Regions from separate parts of the Geomonas oryzisoli genome, predicted to be linked through region 1. Evidence: riboswitches for the same ligand, from Rfam matches in the RefSeq annotation. Region 1 holds a riboswitch; each other region holds the start of a gene.
The links. A riboswitch is a leader RNA that binds a small molecule or an ion and turns the genes downstream of it on or off. The one in region 1 is predicted to bind molybdenum cofactor.
Positions count from the first base shown of each region.

Region 2: linked by a shared signal. The riboswitch ahead of KP004_RS13295 (aldehyde ferredoxin oxidoreductase family protein) and the one ahead of KP004_RS10320 (molybdopterin molybdotransferase MoeA) in region 1 are both predicted to bind molybdenum cofactor.
Region 3: linked by a shared signal. The riboswitch ahead of KP004_RS03350 (hypothetical protein) and the one ahead of KP004_RS10320 (molybdopterin molybdotransferase MoeA) in region 1 are both predicted to bind molybdenum cofactor.

Region 1 covers NZ_CP076723.1:2,352,315-2,358,645, reverse strand. Annotated here, with positions in the region: gene KP004_RS10340 (acetate kinase) at 1-533, shown strand, start outside; gene pta (phosphate acetyltransferase) at 766-1,767, opposite strand; gene KP004_RS10330 (MogA/MoaB family molybdenum cofactor biosynthesis protein) at 1,859-2,356, opposite strand; gene moaC (cyclic pyranopterin monophosphate synthase MoaC) at 2,457-2,933, opposite strand; gene KP004_RS10320 (molybdopterin molybdotransferase MoeA) at 2,935-4,146, opposite strand; molybdenum cofactor riboswitch at 4,224-4,344, opposite strand; gene moaA (GTP 3',8-cyclase MoaA) at 4,668-5,648, shown strand; gene KP004_RS10310 (MOSC domain-containing protein) at 5,665-6,093, shown strand; gene KP004_RS10305 (cache domain-containing protein) at 6,173-6,331, opposite strand, start outside.
Region 2 covers NZ_CP076723.1:3,047,766-3,054,096, forward strand. Annotated here, with positions in the region: gene KP004_RS13275 (hypothetical protein) at 1-115, opposite strand, end outside; gene KP004_RS13280 (MOSC domain-containing protein) at 155-586, opposite strand; gene moaA (GTP 3',8-cyclase MoaA) at 703-1,683, opposite strand; gene KP004_RS13290 (iron-containing alcohol dehydrogenase) at 2,168-3,337, shown strand; molybdenum cofactor riboswitch at 3,642-3,762, shown strand; gene KP004_RS13295 (aldehyde ferredoxin oxidoreductase family protein) at 3,803-5,533, shown strand; gene KP004_RS13300 (MoaD/ThiS family protein) at 5,606-5,830, shown strand; gene KP004_RS13305 (HesA/MoeB/ThiF family protein) at 5,832-6,331, shown strand, end outside.
Region 3 covers NZ_CP076723.1:755,866-762,196, forward strand. Annotated here, with positions in the region: gene KP004_RS03340 (S8 family serine peptidase) at 1-3,520, shown strand, start outside; gene KP004_RS03345 (DUF1003 domain-containing protein) at 3,652-4,185, shown strand; molybdenum cofactor riboswitch at 4,263-4,380, shown strand; gene KP004_RS03350 (hypothetical protein) at 4,482-5,225, shown strand; gene KP004_RS03355 (hypothetical protein) at 5,227-5,448, shown strand; gene KP004_RS03360 (ABC transporter ATP-binding protein) at 5,583-6,331, shown strand, end outside.

The DNA of each region.
Region 1 (6,331 bases):
TCGACCCCGCCATCCCCGCCTTCATGATGCAGAAGGAGAACCTTTCCGCGAAGGAAATCGACTCCATTCTGAACAAGAAGAGCGGCGTCATCGGCATCACCGGCCGCTTCACCGACCGCCGCGACGTGATCGAAAACGCCAACGACGGCGACCGTCTCTGTTCGCTGGCGCTGGACATCGAGGCGTACCGGCTCAAGAAGTACATCGGCACCTACATGGCTGTTGTGGGGAGGCTTGATGCGGTCGTCTTCACCGCCGGGGTAGGGGAGATGGGGGCGCCGATCAGGGAGCGTGCCATCGCCGGGCTCGAGCACCTGGGCATCGTTCTAGACAAGGAGCGCAACGCCTCGGCCATGACCAGGAAGCGCGAGACGCTGATCACCACCGACGATTCGCCGGTCAAGGTGTACGTGATCCCGACCGACGAGGAGCTGGTGTTCACCGAGGACGTGGCCGCCATCTTGAACGGCACCTACACCGATCACATGAACTTCGAGTACAGCTTCTCCAGGCCCGACTTCGTAAGGAAGTAAGTCAGGCGACACTAGACAGCAAAAAGGCCGGCGGGGTTAACCCCGCCGGCCTTTTTTATATAGTTGTCACGCTCTTGCCAGTTGCTTGATACCCCCTCTCCCTCCGGGAGAGGGATGGGGTGAGGGCGTTGCAATCAAAGTGATCAGTCGTGGCAGCGCCCTCAGCCGCCCTGCGGGCACCCTCTCCCAAAGGGAGAGGGGACCTGGGGAAGCCTGAGGAGAATGCCGCGCGTTACCCTTGCGCCTGCACCGCGGTGATGGCGGTGACGTCGACGATGTCCTGCACGGAGCAGCCGCGGGAGAGGTCGTTGACCGGCTTCGCGAGACCCTGGATCACCGGGCCGATGGCCTTGGCGCCTGCCAGACGCTCGACCAGCTTGTAGGCGATGTTGCCTGCATCGAGGGTCGGGAAGACGAGGACGTTGGCCTTGCCCGCCACGCCGCTCCCCGGTGCCTTCTTGGCGCCGACCGCCGGGATGAGTGCGGCGTCGGCCTGCAGCTCGCCGTCGATGGAAAGCTCGGGATCCATCCCCTTGGCGATCTCCAGCGCCTTCAGCACCTTGTCGGCGTCGGGGTGGCTCGCGCTTCCCTTGGTGGAGAAGGAGAGCATGGCGACGCGGGCCGGGACGTCGAGGAAGGACTTGCAGTTCCTCGCGGTCGCGATGGCGATTTCGGCCAATGCCTGCGCATCGGGGTTCGGGTTGACGGCGCAGTCGGCGAAGAGGATGACGCCGTTCTCGCCGAAGTTCGGCGTCTGGGTGGCCATCAGGAAGAAGGAGGAAACGGTCTTGATGCCGGGAGCGGGACCGACGGTCTGGAAGGCGGCACGCAACACGTCACCCGTGGTTCCGGTGGCACCGGCCACCTCGCCGTCGGCATCACCCTCGCGCACCATCATGCCTGCGAAGTAGAGGTTGTCCGGCGCGGTCAGCATCTCCTGGGCCTGCTGCGGGGTGAGCCCCTTGGATTTCCTCAGTTCCACGAGCTTGCCGACGTAGGCGTCGAGCTTGGGCGAAGTGGCGGGGTCGACCAGTTCCACGCCGGCCAGGTTGATCCCCTTGGCAGCGGCCGCCGCCTGGATCGCATCCGGCTTGCCCAAAAGCACGATCTTGGCCAAACCTTGTTCCACGATCTGCTGCGCGGCAAAGAGCATCCTTTCGTCGTAGCTCTCCGGCAAGACCACCGTCTTGAGTTTCGATTTCGCCTTCTCGTGAATCTGCTTAACCAACGGCATGGGCATTCCTCCGTAATTGAATTATAAAACCGTGTTAGTTATATAACCCAGCGGGCGGGATCGGTCAATAAAAAAGCCGTCCCTTCGGCGGTCAGCGCGGCAGCGGCGTGCCGCACTCCTCGGGGTCTCCCTGCAGTTTGGCGACCGCATGGGGCACCGCGGCCCAGACGAAGCCGATGTTCTCGGTGGCGCCCTTGGGGCTGCCGGGAAGGTTGATGATGAGCGCGTTTTTCCTGATGCCGGCGACTGCGCGGGAGATGATGGCGTGCGGGGTCTTCTTCAGGCTTTCCATGCGCATCACCTCGCCGAAGCCGGGGAGCAGGCGCTCCACCACGCGCTCGGTGGCCTCAGGGGTGACGTCGCGCGGCGAGACGCCGGTGCCGCCGGTGGTGAGGATGAGGTCGTAGAGGCCGCTGTCGGCCCACTCGGTGAGTTTTTCCGAGATGAGGGCGCCCTCGTCGGGGATGACGTCGGTGCAGGCGACCGTGACGCCGCGCTCTTCGAGCCAGGCCCGCAGGGCGGGGCCGCTGCCGTCGGCACGCTCCCCGGTGGAACAGCGGTCGCTGAGGGTGAGAATGGCTGCTCGCATGTAGAGGCTCCTTTAAGTCTGGTGGACGTCGGACGTCCGACCGGTCTGACGCAGCGAAAGGGGACAGGCACCTGCGGAGCCAGTCCCCATCGACGCGTGCTTAGTCCTCGCGCTTGAAGACGCCGCTCTTGCCGCCTTCCTTGTAGTGCAGCTTCACATCCGAGATGACGATACCCTTGTCGGTCCCCTTGCACATGTCGTACACGGTGAGTGCGGCTACGGTGGCGGCGGTCATGGCCTCCATCTCCACGCCGGTCCGCTCGAAGGCGCGCACGGTGGCCATGACGCCGATGGTTCCCTTCGCCTCGTCCACCTCGAACTCTATGGCGACGTGGTGAATGGCGAGCGGGTGGGAGAGTGGTATCAGGTCGGGGGTCTTCTTGGCGCCGGCGATGCCGGCCAGGCGGGCCACGCCGAGGACGTCGCCCTTGGCCATCTTCCCGGAGACGATGGACTGCACGGTTTCGGGTTTCAGGGTCAGCACGGCGCCGGCTACGGCGGTGCGCATGGTCGGGGTCTTCTGGCTTACGTCGACCATGATGGCGTTGCCGCTGGCGTCAAAGTGGTTGAACGACATGTTAAACCTCCATTTCCAAGGTGGGATCGAGCAGGTGCAGATCTACTTCCGCGCCGGCGGCGAACTCGGTCGCCTCGGCGGGGAGGATGGCGAGGGCGTTGCAGCGCAGCATGGTCTTCAGTATCCCGGTGTTTTGATCTCCCGAGGTGCTGGCGATATAGCGCCCTCCCTCGATGGCGACGTGGACACGCAGGAAGTTGACCTTACCCGCCTTCTTGCGCGCCCCTTCCTTGAGGACGCCCCTGACGGTGCGACGGAACACCTTCTCGTGCCCCATCATGCGCAGGATCGCCGGCCGGGCGAACTCCTCGAAGGTGATCATGGTGGAAACCGGGTTGCCGGGCAGTGAAAAAACGGGGATGTTCCCTTTCATGCCGAAGGCCGTGGGGCCGCCGGGCTTGATGCCGGGCTTCCAGAACTGCTCCACTACGCCCAGTTCCGCCAGCACCTCGCGCACCAGGTCACGGTCCCCGGCGGAGACCCCGGCCGAGGTGATCAGCACGTCCGCCTTCAGTCCCTCGGAGAGCAGGGCCCGGTGGCTGTCGCGGTCGTCGCGGGCGATGCCGAGGATGACTGGTTCGGCGCCGCAGAGCTTGATGGCGGTGGCGAGGGCGAGGGTATTGCTGTTGACGATCTGGCTCTCTTTGGGCTCGGTGCCTACTTCGACCAGTTCGTCGCCGGTGGAGAGAATCGCAACGCGCACCTTGCGGTAGACCGGAACCAGGACCGCCGAGAAGGAGGCCAGCAGACTCACCTGGGGAGCGCCGATGACGGTGCCGCGCGGCATGACCGCCTCACCGCTGCGCACGTCCTCGCCCTGGAAGCGGATATGGTCGTGCTTTTTCACCTGCTGCAGGAGCTTCACGGTCTCGGCCGTGTTCTCGGTCTCCTCTATCGGCACGACCGCATCGGCACCCGGCGGGATGGGGGCGCCGGTCATGATGCGCGCCGCGCACCCCGGCGTCACGGCGTCGTCGGAACTGACACCGGCGGGGATGTAGTCGGTGACCTTCAGTACGGTGCCCGGCGCGCAGTCTGCGCTCCTGACGGCGAATCCATCCATGGCGGAGTTGTCCCAGCGCGGCATGTCCTTGGGGGCCACGTAGTCCTCGGCCAGCACCCGTCCGGCGGCTTCCAGAAGCAGCACCCTTTCCACGCCAACGGGCGCCACCTTTTCGATGACCATGCGTCTGGCTTGCTCGTAGTTCGTCATCTCTTCCTCTTTGTTCCTTGTTAATGGCAGTTACGAAAAAAGCCCCGTCTCCGTGAAGGAAGAGGGGGCCCGTGCGCTGATGCGGCGGTGCTTCTCCTTTCCAAGAGGGAGGCGGTGCCGTTTCCGGCAGCACCCATCGGCTGCGGCGCCCTGGGGTGTTTCCCTTTAGACGGCAGCAGCTCGGAGACGTTGTGCATATTTTCCCAAAGCCATAGCATATTTGGGCGGAAATAAACAATTATTTTAGCTTAAGGGTTGCACCCCGGGCCGTGCCAACGCCATGGTAACACCTTGTAATTTAGTGGTTTTCGGAGGCTGCGCCGCCTCGCCTCCAAGCCGTATACTTTTCTAGCCAGTCTGCAGGGGCACCCCAACCATGCTCATTAAAGTGGTTGATTTCCGTTTGACAAACAAGGTATGGTTTTTAGCGTGTACCAGACAGTCGAGCCGCGACCGGCTGCCTGCGGGATCACCCGCCGCTTGAGGTCAAGCAGTTTAAACACCTGTAATCAGGGAATTTTATGTCATTGATAGATACCTACGGCAGGCGCATCAACTACCTGCGACTCTCGGTCACCGATCGCTGCAACCTCCGCTGCAGCTACTGCATGCCTGAAGAGGGTGTCGAGAAGCTGAGCCACTGCGAGATGCTCTCCTACGAGGATCTGCTCCGGATCTCGTCCGAGGCCGTTGCCGCCGGGATCGAGAAGATCCGCGTCACCGGCGGGGAGCCCCTGGTGCGCAAGGGAATCGTCGACTTCCTGGCACGCCTGGCCGCCTTGCCGGGGCTGAAGGAACTGGTCCTGACCACCAACGGCCTCCTTTTGAAGGAGATGGCGCAGGGGTTGAGAGATGCCGGGGTACAGAGGCTGAACGTGAGCCTCGATTCTCTCAAGCCGGAAACCTTTGCCGCCATCACCCGCGGGGGAGACCTGCAGCGGGTACTGGACGGGCTCGACGAGGCGGAACGGGTCGGCTTCCCGCCCCACAAGATCAACGTGGTGGTGATGCGCGGGGTGAACGACGACGAGATCCTTGATTTCGCGGCGCTGACCCTGAAGCGTCCCTATGCGGTGCGCTTCATCGAGTACATGCCGACCTCTGGCGACGCGGACTGGCGTGACCTCACCGTACCGGGTGCCGAGATTAGGGAGCGCATTGCCCGCGAGTACACCATCGAGGAAAGCACCAACAGCGAGCGCTCCGGCCCGTCCAAGAATTTCCGGATTCAGGGGGCGCCCGGGTCGCTGGGGATCATCACCGCCATGACGGGGCACTTCTGCGACGGCTGCAACCGCCTGCGGGTGACCGCGTCCGGTGTCGCCAAGGGGTGCCTGTTCTCCGGGGAAGGCGTCGACCTGAAACCGGTGCTGGTGACGGGCGACGACGAACTTTTACGCAAGGAAATCCGGCGCATCGTGGCGGCCAAACCGGGGCGGCACGAGGTGACCGATGAAGGTGTGGAAACCAAACCATTCGCAATGTCCCGCGTAGGCGGCTAGAGAACAAGGAGAAGGCATGATCGGAAAGGTAATCGCCGTCAATATCAGCAAGAACAAAGGGGAGAGGAAGACCCCGGTCCCCGAGGTCACTATGCGCGAGGAGCACGGCATCGTCGGCGACGGCCACGCCGGCGACTGGCACCGGCAGGTAAGTCTTCTCGCCCAGGAAAGCATCGCCAAGATGCAGGCGCTCGGGCTGGACGTGAAGGAAGGGGACTTCGCCGAGAACATCACCACCGAAGGGGTGGACCTGGTGAGCCTCCCCATCGGCGCCAAGATCGAGCTCGGGGAGACCCTCCTGGAGGTGACCCAGATCGGCAAGGAGTGCCATACCCGCTGCGCCATCTACTACCAGGCCGGTGACTGCGTGATGCCCAAAGAGGGGATCTTCGCCAGGGTGCTGAAGGGCGGGGTGGTTCGGCCCGGGGATAAGGTGGTGGTGTAAGACGCTGCAACTGGTACAAAACAGTGAAAGGCCGCGAGGCGTCTGCACGCTCGCGGCCTCTTTGCGTAAAGGGGGGGCTTCAGTGCTCGCAGGGGAGCAGCACGGTGAAACTGCTGCCTCGACCTGGGATGCTCTCCACGTCGATGCAACCGCCGTGCTCCCTGATGATGCCGTAACTTACCGACAACCCTAACCCCGTGCCGTTCGCCTTGGTGGTGTAGAAGGGGTTGAATACCTG
Region 2 (6,331 bases), 700 kb from region 1:
TGATGAAGGAAGCCTTCTTCCCCCTCTTGTCCATCAGCTTCTGGATTGCGTCGCGCTCGTCGTCGCTCATACGGATCGAGATGATGTTCACTTTTTTCTGGCTTCTGTCCTTCATGACTTCTCCCCTTCTATCTGTCCTGAAAATATGCTGCGTTTAAAGCAGCTCGATCTCATCGTCGGGGCGCACCACCCCACCACTTACCACCGTGGCAAAGACACCTTCTTTGGGCATGACGCAGTCGCCGGCCTGGTAGTAGATGGCGCAGCGGGTGTGGCACTCCTTGCCGATCTGGGAGATCTCCAGTACCACCGGGCCGATGCCGAGCCGCGCGCCGACCGGGAGGTGCATGAGGTCGATGCCCCGCGTCGTGATGTTTTCGGCAAAGTCCCCGGCGCCTACCGAGAGCCCCAGCTGCACCATCTTATCTATGCTCTCCTGGGCTAAGAGGCTCACCTGGCGGTGCCAGTCCCCCGCGTGCCCGTCACCGATGATGCCGAAGTTCTCCCTCAGGTGCACCTCCGGCGCCGCCTTCTTCCTCTCGCCCTTATTGCGGCTTATGTTGACCGCCACTACCGATGCGCTCATGAAATCCTCCGTTAGGGTTACAGCTCCGTTAGGGGGACAGGCACCTGCGGAGCCAGTCCCCTTGTCGGCTTTCCTCGCCGGTGTTAGGGGGACAGGCACCTGGCGGAGCCAGTCCCCTATCCGCCGATCCTCGACATGTTCACCACCGCCTGCTCGGCCCCTTCCTCGGCGATGTGGTGCCTGCCAGGCTTCTGGGTCACGATCCGGCGCAGGGTCTGCTCCAGCGCCTCGGGGTCCTCTGAGGCCAAAAGCGGCTTCAGGTCCGTCCCCTGGTCCGAGAAGAGGCAGCCGCGCACCCGGCCGGTCGCCGTGATCCTGATCCTGTTGCAGCTTTCGCAGAAGTGGCCGGAGACCGGGGTGATGATCCCGATGGCGCCCGCCGCTCCCTGTATCTTATAGTTCCTGGCCGGTCCCGCCATCTCCGAGCTGACCAGCGGCAGCAGCGGATAACGCTCGCCGATGGCAGCGAGGATCTCGCTCCCCGGCATGCTCTGCGCGCCCCATCCCTCGTCCTGCAAGGTCGGCATGTACTCTATGAAACGGACCGTGTACGGCTTTTCCAGGGTGAGCGCAGCGAAGTCCAGGATCTCCTGGTCGTTCACCCCGCGCATCACCACCATGTTGATCTTGAGCGGACCGAAGCCCGCCTTCTGTGCTGCATCTATCCCCGCCAGCACCCTTTTCAGGTCGGCGCCTCGGGTGACCCGGGCGAAGGTTTCCGGCTGCAGGGAGTCGAGGCTGATGTTGAGCCTGGCCACCCCGGCATCCTTAAGGGGCCGGGCCAGCTCCTCGAGCAGCAGGCCGTTGGTGGTCAGCACCAGCTCCTTCAGCCCCGGCAGGGCCGAAAGACGCCCCAGGAAATCGACCAGCCCCCTGCGCACCAGCGGTTCCCCGCCGGTCACCCTGATCTTCTCTATCCCCTGCGCCACGCACGCGGCGGAGACCCGGTACAGCTCCTCGTAGCTGAGCATCTCTTTATGCTCGAGCTTCGCCACCCCCTGCGCCGGCATGCAGTAACAGCAGCGCATGTTGCAGCGGTCGGTGACCGAGAGTCTTAAGTAGTTGATCCGCCTGCCGTAGGTATCGATCAGTGCCATGTCTTACTCCCTTCGGAAACACGCCTCGCCGTATACAAAGGCAATATCGATACCAATTGTCCCGATTCGGAGCAAAAAGCCGGATCAGCCACTAATGAGGGAGGAACTAAGCTGGTGAATACATGGGAAACGAACCGATTTTTGTCTTTCTGAATTCAACAAACGTGCGGGGAGCGTGACGGCGGTTGGCAGAGCAAAACGGCCGTTCCACAAAGGAGCAAATGTTCCATTGTGGAACGTCGCAACTGTTCGATTTGAGGACGCAACCTTGGAGGGGGGTGAGCGGGAGGTAAACACAGCGATTGTTAAGTATACGGTATCCTGTGAATATTATTCGATATCCCGAAAAATTGTGTTTACGGCAAATTCTGGTACGGCCTTTGCGAGAGCGTAGAAAACCGTTTTAGGAAAGTGTATGCAGCATCGCACCACTATCTTAAAAACAAAAAGAACCGGGGCAAGCCCGGAAAATCAACAGGGGGAAATGAAAATGGCATTAGGAGAGCAGACTTACGGTTTCTTCATCCCGACGGTATCGCTGATGGGCGTTGGTTCCGCTAAGGAAACCGGCGAGCAGGTCAAGGCACTGGGCGCATCCAAAGCGCTGATCGTCACCGACAAAGGCCTCTCGGCCATGGGCGTTGCCGACAAGATCAAGGAGCAGGTTGAAGCTGCCGGCGTTAAAGCCGTTATCTTCGACGGCGCCGAGCCGAACCCGACCGACATCAACGTACACGACGGCGTGAAGGTATACCAGGAAAACGGTTGCGACGCGATCATCTCCCTGGGCGGCGGTTCCTCCCACGACTGCGGTAAGGGCATCGGCCTGGTCATCGGCAACGGCGGCCACATCCGCGACTTCGAAGGCGTGAACAAGTCCACCAAATCCATGCCGGCATTCGTTGCTATCAACACCACCGCCGGTACCGCTTCCGAAATGACCCGCTTCTGCATCATCACCAACACCGACACCCACGTAAAGATGGCTATCGTCGACTGGCGCTGCACTCCGAACATCGCCATCAACGACCCGCTGCTCATGGTCGGCAAGCCGGCAGCTCTGACCGCTGCCACCGGTATGGACGCCCTGACCCACGCGGTTGAGGCATACGTCTCCACCATCGCCACCCCGATCACCGACGCCTGTGCCATCAAAGCCATCGAGCTGATCGCCGAGTTCCTCTCCAAGGCTGTCGCCAACGGCGAAGACCTCGAGGCACGCGACAGGATGGCTTACGCCGAGTACCTGGCCGGCATGGCGTTCAACAACGCATCGCTTGGCTACGTTCACTCCATGGCTCACCAGCTGGGCGGCTTCTACAACCTGCCGCACGGCGTCTGCAACGCCATCCTGCTGCCGGCCGTCAGCCAGTACAACCTGATCGCCTGCCCGAAGCGTTTCGCTGACATCGCCAAGGCTCTGGGCGAGAACGTCGACGGCCTCTCCGTGACCGAAGCCGGCCAGAAGGCGATCGACAGGATCCGCACCCTCTCCGCTTCCATCGGCATCCCGACCGGCCTCAAGGCCCTCAATGTCAAGGAAGAGGATCTGGCCATCATGGCAGAGAACGCGAAGAAGGACGCTTGCCAGTTCACCAACCCGCGCAAAGCGACCCTCGAGCAGGTCATCCAGATCTTCAAGGATGCAATGTAGTAGTCACTCGCCCCAACGTCCCCTCCCCCCTTGCGGGGGAGGGACAGGGTGAGGGGGAAGACGCCACCGAATTGGTGATGGCAACTTCACCCACTGCAGCATAATCCCCTCCCCCGGAGGGGGAGGGTTAGGGAGGGGGGGCCTTGTTCACAGACTGCGGCATCCCCCCTCCCAACCTCCCCCCTCCGGGGGGAGGAGCATAATGAAGCCTTTCCTCCTTTGCGAAAGGGGGAAGCTTAAGGCCGTAGCGCCCCGCAGTACCCCAGCACACGCAACAGATGCGTAAGCGGTGTCGGGTCAGTCACGCATCAAAAATCTCCGAGCCGTCGCAGCCTAAAAGGGATCATCCCTCATGGCTCCAGGCCAACGGGTTTCGCTGGAAACGGCGGAGCCTCCCTCTTGGAAAGGAGTCCCGGCGGTAGCTACTGCCGGTAGAACTAAATAAAAACAGGGAGCTTGAAAAGCATGGATAAGATTTTTCGCGTCAACATGACCGACCTCACCACCAAGATCGAAGAAGTTCCGGCAGCATGGGCAGGCCTGGGTGGCCGTGGCCTCACCTCCACCATCGTGGCCGCCGAAGTACCGCCGACTTGCCACGCGCTTTCCCCCGAGAACAAGCTCGTCTTCGCACCGGGCCTGCTGACCGGCACCGCGGCAGCCAACTCCGGCCGTCTCTCCGCAGGCGCCAAGAGCCCGCTCACCGGCGGCATCAAAGAGTCCAACGCAGGCGGCACCGCAGCTCAGATGCTGGCCAAACTGGGCATCAAAGCGATCATCATCGAAGGCGCACCGAAAACCGGCGCCTGGTACAACCTGGCCGTGAGCGCGAACGGCGTCACCATCAACGAGGAGAAAGAACTGCTCGGTCTTGGTAACTTCGCCGTCATCGACGCAGTCGAGACCCGCCTGGGCAAGAAGACCGGCGTACTCACCATCGGCCCGGCCGGCGAGCTGAAAATGACCGCCGCCAACATCTCCGTCAAGGACCCGGACAGCAAGATCCGCAGCCACGGCCGTGGCGGCCTGGGCGCGGTCATGGGCTCCAAGCAGATTAAGTTCATCTCCATCGACAGCGAAGGCGCGAAAGCCGTGACCATCGCGGATCCGGAGAAATTCAAGACCGCAGCAAGGGCGTTCTCCAAGGCGCTGCTCGACCACCCGGTCTCCGGCGAAGGCCTGCCGACCTACGGCACCAACGTCCTGGTCAACATCCTCAACGAAGCAGGCGGCCTGCCGACCAAGAACTTCACCGTCGGCCAGTTCGAAGGGCACGACAAGATTTCCGGTGAGACCATGCACGACACCATCGTGGCGCGCGGCGGCAAGCCGAAACACGGCTGCCACGCCGGCTGCATCATCCAGTGCTCGCAGGTCTACCACGACAAGGAAGGCAAGTACGTCACCTCCGGCTTCGAGTATGAGACCATCTGGGGCCTGGGCGCCGACTGCTGCATCGACAACCTGGACGACATCGCCCGCGCCGACAACCTGATGGACGACATCGGGATCGACTCCATCGAGACCGCCGTCATGTTCGGCGTGGCCATGGAGGCCGGCATCCTCAAGTGGGGCGACTCCAAGGAAATGCTTCGCCTGCTGACCGACGAAATCGCCAAGGGCACCGCTTTGGGCCGCGTGCTGGGCGGCGGCGCCGCATCCGTTGGCCGCACCTACGGCGTGACCCGCGTACCGGTGGTCAAGAACCAGGGCATCCCGGCGTACGACCCGCGCTCCGTCAAGGGCATCGGCATCACCTACGCCACCTCCACCATGGGCGCCGACCACACCTCCGGCTACACCATCGCCACCAACATCCTGAACGTCGGCGGCTACGTCGATCCGCTCAAGAAGGACGGCCAGGTCGAGCTCTCCCGTAACCTGCAGATCGCGACCGCCGCGGTTGACTCCACCGGTATGTGCATCTTCGTCGCCTTCCCGGCGCTGGACATCCCGGAGTGCCTGCCGGCCCTCATCGACATGATCAATGCCCGCTTCGGCATCGCCCTCACCGGCGACGACGTCAACAACCTGGGCAAGTACATCCTGAAGACCGAGCGCGAGTTCAACCAGAAAGCCGGTCTCACCAACGTCCACGACCGCCTGCCGGACTTCTTCAAGACCGAGCCGGTCGCACCGCACAACGCGGTGTGGGACTTCACCGACGAGGAAATCGACGAGTTCTGGAACTTCTAGGAACCACCTCTACCCGGCGTGACGGAAGTCACGCCGGGTTTTTCCGTTTAAGCCAAACACGCAGGTGCCGTTATGCAGATCACACTCAAGCTTTTCGCCACATTCAGAAACGGCAGGTTCAAGGTCGCCGAGCAGGAGCTCGCCGAGGGGTGCGACGTGCGCCAGGTGGTGCTCTCCCTCGGACTCACCGAAGAGGAGATCGGCATCGTCATGCTGAACGGCCGGCACGGCGAACTCGACAGCAAACTGAGCCACGGCGACACGCTTTCACTCTTTCCCCTGGTCGGAGGAGGCTGATATGCGCAAGGTCATCACTTTTCTGAAAGATCAGACCAAGGACGGACTGCTTTCCTGGAGCGCCCAGGACGCCACCGCGAAGCAATTCAAGCTGAGCCACGCGGCGGTCGAGCTCATCGCCCTGCAAAACGGCCTCTTCCCGGCGCGCTACCAGCGCAACCGGAACATGATCCAGGTCGATGAGCAGCTGCGCCTGTTCCAAAGCCGCGTCGCCGTGATCGGCTGCGGCGGCCTGGGCGGCTACGTCCTGGAAGAGCTGGCGCGCCTCGGGGTCGGACAGATTATCGCCGTCGACCCGGACATCTTCGAGGAGCACAACCTGAACCGGCAGATTCTCTCCTCGCCCGCCCTGCTCGGACAACCCAAGGCGGCGGTAGCTGCGGAGCGGCTGGCACAGGTGAATCCCGCCGTCACGGTCACCGCCATCCAGGACTACTTCTGCCTGGCCAACGGCTTCGAGCTGCTGGCGGGAGCGCAGGTCGCGGTGGACGCGCTGGACAG
Region 3 (6,331 bases), 1.6 Mb from region 1:
CACCGTATCCGGGTACAACGTGCCGTCGGGGCCGCAGCCGTTCGCCCTGGCCATCACCGGGGTGATGGGGGCAAGCCAGCGCGGCACGCTCACCCTGGACCGCAAGAGTTACAATTCCGGCGCTTCGCTGCAGATCCGGCTGGTGGACACGGGGCTGAACCGGGACCACCAGGTCGCGGAGCAGGTGGAGATCAAGGTGGCAAGCACGGGCGAGGCCGTCGGGGAAGCGGTGTCGCTGCGGGAAACCTCCACTGACAGCGCGGTCTTTACCGGGACCCTTCCTCTGGCACCGCTCCCCGCAGTTCCCGGCGATGGGATCCTGCAGGTGGACGGCAGCGACACGGTCATTGCCAGCTATCAGGATGCCGATGACGGCACCGGCAAGACGGCAGTGGTGACGGCGAGCGCCGTCGTGGAAAACGTGCCGCCGGTATGTTCCGGGCTCACCGCGACCGGGGCGACGGAAACCACGGCGACGGTGCTGTGGCGTACCGACGAGCCGGCGGGCACGCTGCTGGAGTACGGGCTGACCCCGGCATTGGGGGCACGCGTTGCGGACCAAAGGCTGATGATGCAGCACGAGATGCAGCTTGCCGCGCTCAAGGAGGGCAGCCGCTATTACGTGACCGTCACCGCGACAGACGAGGCGGGAAACTCATCGGCCTGCAGCACCAGTTTTGCCACGCTGAACCTCCCCCCCTCCCTGCTGGTCATGTCTGCCGCCGGGAGCGTCTCCTACGACAGCACCACGGTGATCTCGGGGCTCAGCACCGACCCGTCGGGGGTGGCCTCGGTGACCGTGAACGGCACTGCCGCGAGCTACCGGGTGAGCGACGGCTACTTCGAGCTGGAACTGCCGCTCTCCCTGGGGGACAACCTCTTTAACGTCGTTGCCAGCGATACCCTCGGCAACAGCGCCAGCCGCCAGGTCACCGTGACCCGGCTGGAGGCGGGCGACGTCCTGGTCCAGTCTGTATCCGGGCCGGCTGCGGGACAGCAGGGGGGGGCCATCACGGTGACCGACACCGTCTGCAATAACGGCCCGGGAGCGGCCCCTTCCTTCAACGTCGGGTTCCTGCTCTCCGCCGATGCCGCGTATTCCGCCGACGATCGTTTCATCGGCAGCCGCAGCGTGAGCGCGCTCCTTCCCGCCGGGAACTGTGTCAGCGCGAGCAGCGAGATCACCATCCCGGCCTCCGTTCCGGGCGGCACCTTCTACCTGGTCGCCTGCGCCGACTACGGCAAAGCTGTCGAGGAAACAGATGAAACCAACAACTGCCGGGTCGGCACCGTACTGGCGCTTCCAGAACTGTTCATCCCCCCCCCGGCGGTGATCAACGTGCCGGCTAACAACAGCACCGGAACGTTCCCGGTCTCCTGGGGCGCCTCCAGCGTGAGCGGGGTCACCTACATCCTTGAGTACAGCTGGAATGGCGGCGCGTGGACTCGCATCTACAGCGGCACGGGCACCTACACCTACCCGAGCGTGACGCAGGACGGCAGCTACGGGTTCCGGGTCAAGGCGGTGAAGAGCGGCTATGCCGACAGCCCTTACACGACCTCGTCCACCACCTGCGCGGTCAGGCTCGCCTGCGGCGCGCCGGCAACGGTCACCGTGCCGGCGACCAACAGCACGGGGCAGATCCCGGTTTCCTGGGGGAGCAGCAACATCTCGGGCGCGACCTACGTGCTCGAGCAGCGCCAGGACGAGGGGGCGTGGACCGAATTGAGCCGCGGCAGCGCCGTGTACGCCTACCCGAAGGTCACGCAAAACGGCAACTACGGCTTCCGGGTCAAGGCGGTGAAAACAGGCTATGCCGACAGTCCCTACACGACCTCGGCCATCACCTGCGCGGTCAATCTCGCCTGCGGTGCGCCGGGAGCGGTAAACGTGCCGGCGACCAACAGCACGGGACAGCTCTCGGTATCCTGGGGGAGCAGCAACATCTCGGGTGTCACCTACGTGCTGGAGGTGCGTCAGGACGAGGGGGCGTGGGCCGAGTTAAGCCGCGGTACCGCCGTCTACAGTTACCCGGTGGTGACGCAAAACGGCAGCTACGGTTTCCGGGTCAAGGCGGTGAAAACAGGCTATGCCGACAGCCCCTACACGACTGCGGCCATCACCTGCGCGGTCAATCTCGCCTGCGGTGCGCCGGGAGCGGTAAACGTGCCGGCGACCAACAGCACGGGGCAGCTCTCGGTTTCCTGGGGGAGTAGCAACATCTCGGGCGCGACCTACGTGCTCGAGCAGCGCCTGGACGAGGGGGCGTGGACCGAATTGAGCCGCGGTAGCGCCGTGTACGCCTATCCGAAGGTCACGCAAAACGGCAACTACAGCTTCCGGGTCAAAGCGGTGAAGAGCGGATATACCGACAGCCCCTACACGACGTCTGCCGCCTGCGCGGTCAACCTCGCCTGCGGTGCGCCGGGAGCGGTAAACGTGCCGGCGACCAACAGCACGGGTCAGCTCTCGGTTTCCTGGGGGAGCAGCAACATCTCGGGCGCGACCTACGTGCTGGAGCAGCGCCTGGACGAGGGGGCGTGGACCGAATTGAGCCGCGGTAGCGCCGTGTACGCTTATCCGAAGGTCACGCAAAACGGCAACTACAGCTTCCGGGTCAAAGCGGTGAAGGCAGGTTATGCCGACAGCCCCTACACGACGTCTGCCGCCTGCGCGGTCAACCTCGCCTGCGGCGCCCCGGGAGCCGTGAGGATCCCGGGCACTAACAGCACGGGGCAGTTTCAGGTCAGTTGGGGGAGCAGCAACGTTTCCGGCGTCACCTACGTGCTGGAGGCGCGCCTCGACGACGGCCCCTGGTCCGAAGTGAGCCGGGGCACCGGTACCTATGTCTACCAGACCGTCGCCGTCAACGGCAGTTACCTGTACCGGGTCAAGGCGATCAAAACCGGCTTCGCCGACAGCCCCTACACGACCTCGGCCGCACCCTGCAAGGTCTACCTCGTCTGCGGCGCCCCGGCTGCGTTGAACGTGCCGAGCGCCAACAGTACCGGCCAGTTCCAGGTTTCCTGGGTGAGCGGCAACGTCTCCGGTGCGACCTACGTGCTGGAATACCGCCTCAACGACGGCCCCTGGACCGAAATGAGCCGTGGCACCGGCACCTATACCTATCCCAAGGTGACGGTGGACGGCAGCTACTGGTTCCGGGTCAAGGCGGTGAAGGCAGGCTTTGACGACAGCCCCTACACGGTATCGGCGAACGCCTGCGTCGTAAAACTCGTCTGCGGGGCTCCCGCTTCGATCACCGTGCCGGCAGCCAGCAGCACGGGCAAGTTCCAGGTCAGCTGGGGTAGCAGCAACGTAAGCGGTGTCACCTACCAGGTGGAGTACAGCCGCGACGGTGGCGCGTGGACGCAGCTTTACAGCGGCGGGGGGACCTACACCTACTTCAGCGCAAGCAGCAGCGGCAGTTACAGTTTCCGGGTCAAGGCTATGAAGAGCGGCTATGCGGAGAGCGGCTACACCACGTCCCCTGCTCCCTGCATCGTGACGCTCAACTGAGGAGGTGACAAGATGGGGCGCCGCGCGGCCTGCGAGCCGGCGGCGCTCCGCTGACTTGCGGTGCCCGACTGGTACGGTACTGTTTCCGGGTTGAGCGCAGCTCGAATGCTTCCGGCAGGGCGGGGAGAGCGATGCGAGAGTCCGATTCCGACCAGTCCATGGCTTCCGTGGTCAACCGCAACATCGCGGCGCTCCTGGAGCGGCGCCAGGCCGAGGAGCGCACCAAGAGCGCGCAGGAACGGCTGGCGGACGCCATCACCTCCTTCACCGGGAGCATGCCCTTCGTCTACATCCACCTGGTCCTCTTCGGGGGATGGATACTGGTCAACCTGGGCTGGATCACCATCCTCCCCCGCTTCGACCCCACCTTCGTCGTTCTCGCCATGTTCGCCTCGGTCGAGGCGATCTTTCTTTCCACCTTCGTCCTCATCAGCCAAAACCGCATGCAGGCCTCCGCGGACCGGCGCGCCGAGCTGAACCTGCACATCGACCTGCTGGCGGAGCACGAGGTCACGAGGATCATTACCCTTTTGACCGCGATCGGGGACAAACTCGGAGTCGAGGAGTCCAGGAACCCGGAACTCGAGGAGCTGACCAAGGATGTCAAGCCCGAGAAGGTGCTCGACACCATGGACCGGGTCGAACAGGAGAAGAAAGAAGAGTAACCTGCCGAAAGTTTGCCGTTCCACATCATATTTTTCTGGAGTATACGTTTTACCTGTGTTAAAGGTTCTGCCCAAATTCATCTGAGCCTCTCCGAGCTTCGCCGCCTAAAAGGACCTCCTCATGGCTGCGGGCCAACGGGTGCTGCCGGAAACGGCGGTGCCTCCCTTTTGGAAAGGAGAGCCTTGCGGCAGAGCGGTAACACCGAACTGTTAAAGGCCCCCTTCCATCCAGGATCGGGGCTTTTTTTTGTCTAGCGTTATTTACTTTGTAATACAACGGTCAGGAGTGAAAGCAGATGCGGATAGCGATTTCAATCGACGATACCGACAACCTCGAGAGCAGGGGGACCGGGGAGATCGCCTCCCTGATCGCGGACGAACTGCAGCAGCGCGGCTGGGGCACCTGCAGTTACATCACCAGGCACCAGCTCTACGTGCACCCGGACATCCCCTACACCTCGCACAACAGCGCCATGTGCTTCTTCGCGGATGTGGGCGAGGGGTGGCTCGAACCGGTCATCGAGTACGTCTCGGAGTTCCTGGAAAAGGAGAGCGCGCCCGGTTCCGATCCGGGGCTGTGCGTCGCGGTGCCGGCCCGGATGGCGGCGCGCAACGAGCTGATCGGCTTCGGTCGCCGCGCGAAGCGCGAGGTGATCGGGATGGACGAGGCCTACGATCTCGCCGGGCGTCTCGGCGTGCACCTCTCCCAGCACGGCGGCACGGGGCAGGGGGTGATCGGTGCCCTGGCCGGCGCCGGGCTCAGGATGTCGGGCAACGACGGGCGCCTGAAGGGGTTCCTGGAATTCGGCCAGCCCTACCGCATGCTGCGGGTGGACGAGCTGCTGCAGCATCCGGTGGTCGACGTGGTGAAAAGCGTGACCGGCGAGGCGTTGAAAGACGAGGACCTGGTGGTGCTGGGTGAAAAGCCGAAGACGGTGCTGCTGGATGGGGAGTCGGTGCTCCTGGTGGGCGCCACCCAGTCGCCGGACTCCCAGGCGCGCTGGCAGACGCTGCATCGCAAGCAGCTGAAGGCGTACTAGCATGTGGCGCCGCGATCAGAGAGGGAACAGGGAGTTCGCCCACGGCAAGGAGGCCTGGGGGGTGGCGGCGGAAGTCGCCGGTTGCTGCGCTTGCTTCGTGGCGGACGTCGAGGAGGAGCAGGTGGTCGAGGAGGAGCTCTCCTGCTACAACTGCCGCTACCGGCGCTGGAGCGTGGAATCCTTCACCTGTCTGGGGCTGCCGCCGCTGCACGAGGCGGCCTGAGGGAGCGGCCCGCTCGCATGGCCGCTGCCAGCAGGGCGAATGATTATTCGCCCCTACAGGACCGGGCATGACCGTGCCGTGGTCTTCTGCATGACGGATTTCAGGACTTCGAGGTTTTTTTGCACGACAACGTTTTGGACATAGAGGATTTCGGCTTCACCTATCCCGGCTCCACGGAACCGAGCCTCTCCGGGATCAGCGCCTCTGTGCGGCGCGGGGAGTTCGTCTGCCTGACCGGGGATTCCGGCTGCGGCAAGAGCACGCTGCTCATGGGGATCATGGGGCTGCTGCCGCGCGGCTCGCGGCTTGGTACCATCCGGGTCGCCCCTTCGGCCGCGGCGGGCAGCGCCCCGGCGGCGGGAATCGTGTTCCAGACCGCCGAGTCGCAGATCCTGTGCTCCACGGTCGCCGAGGAAATCGCATTCGGGCCGGAGAACTTTTGCGTGCCGGCCGACGAGATCGCGCTGCGGGTCCGGGAGGGGCTGCACGAGGTCGGGCTGACCGGGGAGGAGCGGCGCAGCGTGGAGCGCTTTTCGGCGGGGCAGAAGCAGCGGCTCGCGGTGGCCTCGGTCCTCTCCATGCGGCCGGGGCTCCTCTTGCTGGACGAGCCGACCTCACAGCTCGACGTGCAGGGGAAAGAGGAACTGGTGGCGGTCTTCACGGAGCTCAAGCGCAGGGGGCACACCATCGTGATGGCGGAGCACGACCCACGCCCTTTCGACGGGCTGGTGGACCGCTACCTGAAGCTGGAGCGGGGACGCCTCGTGGGGAGCGATCGGGTCCCCCCTGACCCGGTACGCTATCGCCCCAAGGCGTTCCTGCTCCCCTACTCGTCCTCGCTCTACGGCACCCGGCCGGTGCTCGACGTGCAGGGGGTGGAGCT